2 regions of the Coprobacter fastidiosus genome follow, and region 1 is predicted to be linked to the other one. Evidence: riboswitches for the same ligand, from Rfam matches in the RefSeq annotation. Region 1 holds a riboswitch; the other holds the start of a gene.

Region 1 (5,252 bases):
TGTCAAAGCACCTTCTTGGGTCTCACTATATTCTCCGTCTGCACCTCCGTCATCATAACAAACATAAGGAAAATCTCCCACATTGATTGTATCATGTCCCGATACCGGTAACAGACAAACATTCTTTATTTCCCGATCGCCTTCCGGATCTCCGTTTTCGACTGATTGCAAAACATTATTTATGGTAACCGACAGTAATTTTGCATCTAACTTCTGTGATGGTGTAGCTCCGACTTTGACATCGTAAGTTATCCAAAAATAAGTATCTCCTTCTTCCAGAATAAAGTCAGACGACACAAGAATCTCCAGATTCCCGACAGAACCGTCAACATCGACACTGCCGATTTTATTTGTTGTTGCAAACGCATCATTCTTACCTGTATAATAAACGGAGACTTTATCTACACAAGATTGACAGTTTTTCAGATCGACAGCAATTTTATTTAAAGGCAACGGGTTTTTATCGCCTCCGGTCACTATCTTAAACCACAAAATTTCCTGATCGGCAGTACCTCCAGCTACAAAGTCCGAACTTGCCTGCACGACATCTATCCCGTCGAATGACATATCTTTCGATTGATATTCTCTTACAAAAGCATGCCAGCCGTCTGCATTATAAAACGAATCATTGGCGTTGAAAAGAACAGTGACAGCTCCGTCTTCCGATTTAGAACGAATAATAGTTTCCGGCCCGTTTTTTCGCTTATCTGCGGTATTTGCTTTCCACAATACTTCTCCGGTCGTTCCTTTACCGCTATAAATTATATAAGTAGCATCCACTCCATAATATCCAGAGCTTGCACTCACGGCAAAATCCTGATACTCCAATTCTATAATTTTACCTTCAGAATACGGAATAAATGTAACGATTTGATTTCCCTGTACAGCTTCATATCCACTACCATACTTTTTGGGGGTATGCGTATAAGTCCAACTACCATAAATCGTTTTTTCAAATGTTCCTACCGTAGAAACGTATTCATTTTTTATCGTACGGTCGCCTTCCGGATTGGTATCGGCAATAATCTCTTCCTTACCCGACAAGACAACAGCGGTGCATCCCGCATCGATTTTATTTCCGGCTACAGCTCTCGGATCTATATCGTATGCCAACCAAAAATAGTTGTTTCCTTCTCCCAGTTCCTGAGTACAACCGGTTATTTCAAAATCAGAACTACCGTTTAAAATAACCTCTCCTATTTTATTAGAAGAACCGAATTCCGCTTTTTTACCCGTATAATAGACCGATGCTTTTGTCACATCTGCAGTATTAGTCGTTCCGGATGTAGTAAACTTAAAAGTCTGCGCTATTATAGGAAAGATATTCTCTGTCTGTATATTCAATGACAATATAGGTTGTAAAAGATCTCCAGCCATAATTGTTCCGTCGGTATATTGTGCTGCAACAATAGATTTCACAGTCATTTCTTTGGGCTCGACCTCAGAAACTACGGCTTCAAAACCATCCCCGAACAATGCACCCGTTACACTGGTCAACGCAACAGTCAATGCTCCATCGTCTGAAGAAGATGTTACCGTAATTATATCTCCATTGGAAATTTGAATATTCAAGTCAGCCTCATTTACCGATTTACCGTTATACACCTTTAGTATATCGCTTTTATCGCTGGTCGTGGTACTGAATAATGCCACTTTCTTGAATTCAATTTGAATCCGCCTACCCAATGTCGAAGGTATAAAAGTCGTCTGCCCTTTAAAACCCTCCGATATTTTTCCGTCAGGCCCGCCATCATCATAAAAATTCAAAGATGTCTGGCCTACATAACAATTCTGCCACATCGCAGACATGCTCAATTCACTGCCAATATAAACTTCTCCTACAGAAGCAATCGGGGTCTCAAGCACCTCGTTTCCGGCAACCTTTATCGACGTACATTGTGCCACTATTTTATTCCCGACAACAGACGCCGCCGTTACATCTCCTACCAACCAAAAATAATTATTTCCCGATACAAGTTCTTGCGATCCGGATGCCTTAATATCGGAACTACCTGATGATCCGGAAGCATAAAGATGAGCATCATTAAACTGTAATTTATTTCCCGAATAATAAACTTTTAAATTCTGTAAATCCGAGACAGAAACCGTACCGTTAAGATTAAAAGATAATTCACTTACCGTTAACGGATTAAGGCTTCCTTCCGCCTTTACGTTAATGAGCATTATCGGTTGACATTCCGAACCTACTGGAACGGAAGAAACGCCCGTAGAAAGAGCGATGCATTCACCGATTATCATATCTTTAAGAGATACGCTTTTCACGACCGCTTTCCAGCCTGTACCCGACATTCCCGGACAATAATAGCCGACTGTCATTTTCCCGTCAGGAGAAGCCGACTGAAAAACAGAATTTGCTGCAATTACACCTTTGTCTCCGTCGGGTAAATCATCATAACCGACATCGACAAAACCGTCATAAATTCTAAATTGAGCAGATTTTACATCGACTGTTTCAAAAGAGACTTCTATAACTTCGCCTGCATTTCCCGGCACAAAACATACCGATGACGGATAATCACACCACGATTCGGCATTGCTTGAGCTTCCGCCGCTATCATAAAATGTTATCGGATCGGTTACCGTAACGGTTTTCGGATTGTCATAGTCATCGCCATACGGCATCATGACTGAGGTTGTTTGTCCCCAAACCGACCCCACCTTGCATAAAAACGCAAAAGCAATCAAGAATGTAATAATTCTTTTCATAAGCATTTTAAATTAAACAATTATTTGAATCAAAACATAATATTCAAATCACCGAATAACTTATACTTACAAAAAGTTATAGGAAAAGATACAGTATAGAGCCAGCGTAACCCGTTAACGTTACATTTTATACTTACCTTTGCTTTAACCCCCGAAAGCATAAGATATTCTGAAAATGTACGGCAGGTCTTCTGACTTATCTCTCCTCTTTCGGACGTCTTCCCAGCATAATCGAAACGAGCCTTTCGATTTTCCCAGTGACATGAATGTCCGGAATCAACGAGAATTACAGCAGCGGGACTGTTCAGGACTTGCACCTGATTCCCTTTTAATCACCTGAGCAGAAAAACGCAGGCGAACCAATACGAATGCAAACTTACCTGTTTAATCTTTGTTAATCGGATTTACTATGTTAAAATAATAAAATAACATATCGTGCCTATAATTAAAAAATTTATTTATTACTGTTTCTCTCTCGATAGAACTCTTATTAAGAGTATGAAGAAGCTGTCCATAAATTTTCCAATAAGAAAATATTATCAGAACATATTTCCTTTACAGATTAATCTTTACGCTATGTTTATGTTTGTTTCGTATTAGAAGTTAAAATCTTATGCGTTTTTACACATCTTTTATCCCCTATTGAGCGAGTATGTCCCCCCCAAAAAGACATTACTTATGAGACTTCTTCCTGATTTTCCTTCAAACAATAATCCGTAATTTGGTTAAACAAACCGATAATTTATCTACAAAAGTTCTTTTTAAGACTCTCTATTTTTGTCATACAATAATGAACGAAAACATAAACTTAAAAATTTTCCAAACTCTACCTCAAAACATAAGTTGAATATTAACTACAAAAATAAAAACAATGAAAAAAAATTTATCAATTTTATTTCTGCTGTTTATTGTTCTATCAATAACAGCCTGTGGAAAATCAGATGAATCGTTTATTTCGGAACAAACAGAAAACAGAAATGAGAATAACGATAAAACCGATACACCTATCTCCGGAAAAAATGGACATTATTTAGTCCTTTACAGTTCACGTACAAATAATACCGAACATGTGGCACAAACGATTCAATCAATACTCGATTGCGATATTTTAGAGGTTGAACCTCAGATTCCCTACGATGATGACTATAATTCTATACTCAATCGAGCACAAAAAGAATTAGAAGAAATCCGCCAAGGCAATTATCCTGCTATCAAAACTTCTGTCGATAATTTTGACAATTATGACATTATATTTATCGGCTATCCGATCTGGTACGGAAGCATGGCAACACCGATGCAGAGTTTTTTGCGCCAACATGCTTCAAAACTTTCCGGAAAACAAATAGCCCTGTTTGCTACAAGCGGCAGCAGCGATATTGCCTCCTCTGTTAACGAAGCACGATCGATCTGTACCGAGTCTATCCTGATCGAGCAGTCATTACTGTTGACCTCTTCAACCCTTCCGCAAATGGAGAGCCGTATTACTGAATGGCTTGACAGAATAGGTGCTGATCGGGAGGAATCGGATATACCGGAGAGTTCTTCTCAAAATATAAACATCAAGATCGGTAACCGCACCATTACCGCAACAATGGAAGACAACGCAGCTGCACAAGATTTTCTTTCCCGTCTGCCATTGGAAGTAACGTTAAATGACTACAATAATACAACCGAAAAAATCTTCTATCCTTCTCCAACCTTGACAACCGAAGGTGTTACTCGCGGTTGTACTCCCATACCCGGCGACATTACTATTTATGTTCCATGGGGAAATGTCGCCATTTTCTGCAAAAATTGGTCACATAGTAATGATCTGATAAAAATAGGACATATAAACGGTAATGATATCGAGGCTTTAAGCATTGATGGAGATATACAAGTAAAAATCGAACAACAATAATATGACTAATTAATATGACTATCGAAAGTTTCAAAGCATATGTAAAAGCACGTAAGGCTCTTAATACAGAGGAGATTCATCACTTCATGGATGATATGAGCAATGAAGCGAGGCGCATCACATTCCGGCTGAATACGGCATATCATGTTCCCGATAAAGTCAGAGAATTACTTTCCGAACTGTTTGGCTATTCTGTTCCGCAGACACTTCGAGTGTTCCCTCCATTTTATACTGATTTCGGAAAGAATATTTCCATAGGTGAGAATGTATTTATCAACGCTTGTTGCCATTTCCAAGACCACGGGGGAATAACAATCGGGGATGGTTGCCAAATCGGACACAACGTAGTGTTTGCTACACTCAATCACGGATTAGCTCCGGAAGACCGTAAAACGACTTATCCTGCACCCATTATACTCGGCAAGAATGTCTGGATAGGTTCTAATGCAACTATTCTTCAAGATGTCAGTATCGGAGATAATGCCATTATCGGAGCAGGAGCGGTTGTGACAAAAAATGTAGAGGCTAATACAATTGTAGGCGGAAGTCCTGCACGATTTATCAAATTGATCGAAAATAAATAACACTAAAATTACAACAAATGAAAACTATATCGAATGCCGAA
Region 2 (5,252 bases), 630 kb from region 1:
AAAACGAACGTACCGTACCACTTACTCCCGGACACGGTAACGAAGAATAAAATATTGTCTGCAAATTTTTATCGGAAGCCATAAAATCGAGTACCCGACATAACATTTCGGCAGAGATACGGTTTACCGGAGACAAACCGCTACCGTCATACATAACAAGATCATCCCCAAATACTCCTTTCTCTTTCCAAAAATGTTTCAATACCTCGATACCTTTCGATACCGATGCTTCCGGATAACGAGACAAAGCGATCCAACGCAATAAAGCTTCGGCATACAAATTATTACTGTTATGATTTACAATACGGATAATATCAGATAAACGGTCTGAAGAATAACGAAACAGCATAGACCTATCGGATAAAGGTTTTGTTTTGTTATTTTCATTCAATATACGCATCGTTACAGGAGTACCTGCTACTTTGATTCGGGAAGCTTTTAAAAAAGACGCCATTTCATTCGCAAAAAACAAAGCAGGATCAGGTAAATCTCCTTTTATGACAAAACGATCCTGTTTTTCAGGAATACTCCCATAAATATACCTTCGTAAAGAAAAAGGAGCTCCATATATATAGGCACTATCAATCGCATTACTGCTCGAAACAAGATGATTAGAAAAACTTAATCCGGATATTTCCGGTTCTACTCCGATAATAACAGGCGTCGAGCCTTTTGCCCCCGAACGCAATATCAGACGATAAGTATTATCTCTGTAATTAATGCCATAGCAACCTGCCGCAAAATAATTCCCGACATCTTCCCATAGCCATTTTGGCGAAACTCCTTCTGTGTCGAACCGGCTGTCATCGGCAATAATGCACCCTTCTATACGATGAATACCTGCATTTTCAAGCTCTTTCAACAAACGATTCCGGAAATCAAAAACCCGACGTGTACCATATTCCGAACCCAATGTAGGGTCTCCGCACCCCTGAATATATAAATCACCATAAAGCACACCGTCTTTTCCGATATGCCCCGAATATTGTACATCAGTATAAAAACGATGTTCTCCCCCATATATTCCGAGAGCTGTTGCCGATGTCAGTAACTTCAATGCCGAAGCCGGAAGAAGTAACCGTTGAGAGTCATAAGATGATACTATTTCTCCCGTTTCAATATCCATAATACAAAAACCTACCGATGCAGAACGCAATTCAGGCAAAGATACAAAACGAGACATACCCATCCCGGCATAAGAAAAATAGAACAATCCCGACCACAGGAAAACAATAATATATTTTAGTTTTATAATCGCACTCATATTAAAATGTCTGATTTTCAAAACAAAAATAACCGATTTTCAAAGAATATACAATCTTACTCCGATTTTATATCTCAAAATCGAAATGGATAGTTCAAAAAAATAAAAAAGTATCGTACATTTGTTTCAAGATATAAAACTTCTTGAACTATTTAATATAAGAGAATCGAAATGTTATTTTCTGAAGAAAACTATGAAACCCATAAACGCGGCCGCATAGAAGTAATTTGCGGATCGATGTTTTCAGGAAAAACCGAAGAATTGATAAGACGGCTCAAACGTGCAAAAATAGCTCGACAAAAAGTCGAAATCTTCAAGCCGTCCATCGATATACGCTACTCGGAAGAAGAGATCGTGTCTCATGACAGCAATTCCATACAATCGACTCCGGTAGACAGTTCTGCAAGCATACTATTACTATCAAGCGGTGTAGATGTCGTAGGTATCGATGAAGCTCAATTTTTCGATCAGGGCATCGTCGATATCTGCAACCAGCTTGCCGATCAAGGAACACGGGTTATCGTAGCGGGATTAGATATGGATTTTAAAAAAGTACCTTTCGGGCCTATGCCCTATTTGTTATCAATTGCCGATGAAGTGACCAAAGTTCATGCCATCTGTGTAGAATGCGGGCATTTAGCTAATTATTCCCACCGACTTATAGACAATGATAAAAGAGTTTTATTGGGTGAAAAAGGAGAATATCAGCCACTTTGCCGTACGTGCTATAATAAAAAACATGCATCGCAAGAATAGATTTCACACCCGTTATATCAATTCATTATCAAGTATAATTAAAATCGAGCAATCATGTATCTTTCACGCCGTCCTTACACTTTTGACCGGGTTACCCGAATCATATTCAGTATAGCAATTCTTGTCGGAACGTTCTATCTGATAAATTTGCTGAAAGGTGCACTTCTACCATTTCTCGTTGCATGGCTACTGGCCTACCTCATGCATCCGATTGTAGAATTTTTTCATAATAAATGCCGCATCAAGAACCGAGTAGTTGCGATCTCGGCAACTTTATTGTCGGTCGTTCTTTTTTTCGGATTGCTCGGATGGATTTTCATACCATCTATTATAGAAGAGATGGATAAAATGAAAATTCTCATTCATAATTATATATCAACGGATAATACGATACCTTTTCTTCCTGAAAGTTGGCACGATTATATCCGGGAAAAAATCGATTTCGAACAGATCGCACAAATGATGAATAAAGAAGACTGGAAAAAATTGATCGAAACAACTGTTACTCAAGCCTGGTCTTTTCTTACCGGATCGGTAAACCAAATTATCACCATTGTAAGTTGGTTTATAGTATTGTTGTATCTGTTTTTTATCCTACTCGATTATGAAAAGATCATCGTCGGCTTTCGAGGTCTCATTCCTCGCCGTTACCGCAGAACTGTATTAGGAATACTCACCGACGTGCAAGTAAGCATGAACCGGTATTTCAGAGGTCAGTCTCTCGTTGCCTTTTTAGTCGGCATTCTTTTCAGTATCGGATTTCTTATCGTCGGACTACCCCTTGCTATCGTATTGGGATTATTTATCGGACTACTAAATATGGTGCCTTACCTGCAAATCATCGGAGTTATCCCGACAGTTTTGTTATGTCTGATAAAAGCCTCTGAATCGGGACAAAACTTTTGGCTTTTGTTCGCAGCATGCATGGCTGTTTTCATCATAGTACAGTTAATTCAAGATATAATTCTCGTCCCTCGCATCATGGGACATGTCACAGGATTAAATCCGGCAATTATACTTCTATCTCTATCGATATGGGGAACTCTGCTCGGTGTTATCGGCATGATTATAGCACTTCCTCTCACATCGCTCGTGTTGGCTTATTATCAAAAATACATCTTAAAAGAAAATCCTGAAAAAGAAAAGAAAAAAAATATACGAAAAATATCGTAGAGTATATCTAAATTTTCCGACAAAAAATATTCATAAATCAATTCAAAAATAAACCGATTATAATCAGGGAATAAGCCCCATAAGTGCTGTATCATACGCTATATTCCGCCATCGATATTTCCCGACATATTCTTATAAATTAAAATTTATCCCTATATTTGCTGCTGAATCGGTTTTGCTTTTCCTTTTCGTAAAAGCAAATTAAAAGGGAATCGGGTGCAAATCCCGAACAGTCCCGCTGCTGTGAAGCTCTATTCAACATTCTGAAAAAACTGAGCCACTGGTCTATGACCGGGAAGGTTTCAGAATGGGAGTAAGTCAGAAGACCTGCCATTCATTAAAGGTTTACATTCTCGAGGATTAGAGTGTAAATGCGAAAAAATTATTGATTTCAATTTTTGCAATTTATGAAAAAGATATGTCCGCGATGTGATATTTCTTTTATCAACCGATCCGATAATGCGGATAATTATTTACATACTTTTACTAAACTGGACGATCTGCAAAACTCTTACGTCCGATCACTCAATCATTTAAAATATTTACATAAATCTTGTCCGGAAAATGCCGGACTGTTTTTTTATATTTTTTAAACCCTATGTTATAACGACATAATTAACAAAAAACAATGATAAAGAAGATATTGGTAGCCAATCGCGGCGAGATCGCTGTCCGAGTGATGCGGTCGTGCAAGGAGATGGAGATACGGACCATCGCCGTATTCTCCGAGGCCGACAGGGCGGCCAGGCATGTGATGTATGCCGATGAGGCGTATTGTATCGGCCCGGCTGAGGCCAGGGAGAGTTATTTGAATATCGACAGAATTATTCAGGTGGCTCTCGAGCACGGGGCGGATGCGATTCATCCCGGATATGGCTTCTTGTCTGAGAATCCGGATTTTGCCAGAAGGTGCAGGAGGGCTGGCATCGTTTTCATCGGTCCTGAGCCCGAGACTATGGAGGTTATGGGGGATAAGATTTCTGCGCGTAGGAGAATGAGGGAGGCGGGTGTGCCGGTTGTACCCGGTACTACTGAGAACCTGAATTCTTCTGAGGAGGCCATAGACGTCTGCAATCGTATCGGATATCCGGTGATGTTGAAGGCTTCGGCCGGTGGCGGTGGAAAGGGTATGAGGCTGGCAAGAAGGCCCGAAGAGGTCGAGGAGGCGTTTCTGGCGGCTAAGTCCGAGGCTTTGGCTTCTTTTGGGGATGATACCGTATATATCGAAAAATTCGTAGTGCATCCGCATCATATCGAGTTCCAGATTCTGGGGGACAGGCACGGGAATGTGATTCATCTTTGTGAGAGGGAGTGTTCGGTGCAGAGGAGGAATCAGAAGATCGTGGAGGAGACGCCTTCGCCGTTTATTTCCGAGGCTTTGAGACGGGACATGGGTGAGAAGGCTGTGGCAGCGGCTAAGGCCGTGAATTATGTCGGGGCTGGAACGATAGAGTTTCTTGTGGACGGGGACGGGAATTATTTCTTTCTCGAGATGAATACTCGCCTGCAGGTCGAGCATCCGATTACAGAGGAGGTCCTGGGGATCGATCTGGTAAAGGAGCAGATTCATATTGCTAATGGAAGGCCTTTGAGATTGAGGCAGGGGGATATTATCCAGAGGGGGCATGCGATTGAGTGCCGAATTTGTGCCGAGGATACGCTGGCGGATTTCTTGCCTGCGCCCGGGATTGTCAGACAGATTACTGAGCCGAACGGTATCGGGGTAAGGGTGGACAGTTATGTGTATGAGGGATATGAGATTCCTGTGTTTTATGATCCGATGATCGGTAAGTTGATCGTGTGGGCTACTTGCAGGGAGTATGCGATCGAGAGGATGAGAAGGGTTTTGTTCGAGTATAAGATTACCGGGGTGAAGACGAATATCGCTTATTTGAGGAGGATCATGGATACGCCGGATTTTGTGACAGGGGGGTATGATACGGGATTCGTCGAGAAGAATGCGGTGTTTTTTCGTGAGGGGTATGATGCCCGGGACGAGGTTTGTGTGGAGGTGGCGATGATTGCTGCTTATATTGATTATTTGATGGGGTTTGAGGAG

The links. Region 1 has a riboswitch for cobalamin ahead of QUE35_RS00740 (BNR-repeat neuraminidase N-terminal domain-containing protein). Riboswitches for the same ligand answer to the same signal wherever they lie in the genome.
Region 2: linked by a shared signal. The riboswitch ahead of accC (acetyl-CoA carboxylase biotin carboxylase subunit) and the one ahead of QUE35_RS00740 (BNR-repeat neuraminidase N-terminal domain-containing protein) in region 1 are both predicted to bind cobalamin.

The regions. Positions count from the first base shown of each region.
Region 1 covers NZ_AP028032.1:186,693-191,944, reverse strand. Annotated here, with positions in the region: gene QUE35_RS00740 (BNR-repeat neuraminidase N-terminal domain-containing protein) at 1-2,727, opposite strand, end outside; cobalamin riboswitch at 2,892-3,107, opposite strand; gene QUE35_RS00735 (cyclophilin-like fold protein) at 3,599-4,627, shown strand; gene QUE35_RS00730 (sugar O-acetyltransferase) at 4,642-5,211, shown strand; gene QUE35_RS00725 (DUF3737 family protein) at 5,229-5,252, shown strand, end outside.
Region 2 covers NZ_AP028032.1:811,972-817,223, forward strand. Annotated here, with positions in the region: gene dacB (D-alanyl-D-alanine carboxypeptidase/D-alanyl-D-alanine endopeptidase) at 1-1,264, opposite strand, end outside; gene QUE35_RS03280 (thymidine kinase) at 1,436-2,020, shown strand; gene QUE35_RS03285 (AI-2E family transporter) at 2,075-3,193, shown strand; cobalamin riboswitch at 3,346-3,542, shown strand; gene accC (acetyl-CoA carboxylase biotin carboxylase subunit) at 3,822-5,252, shown strand, end outside.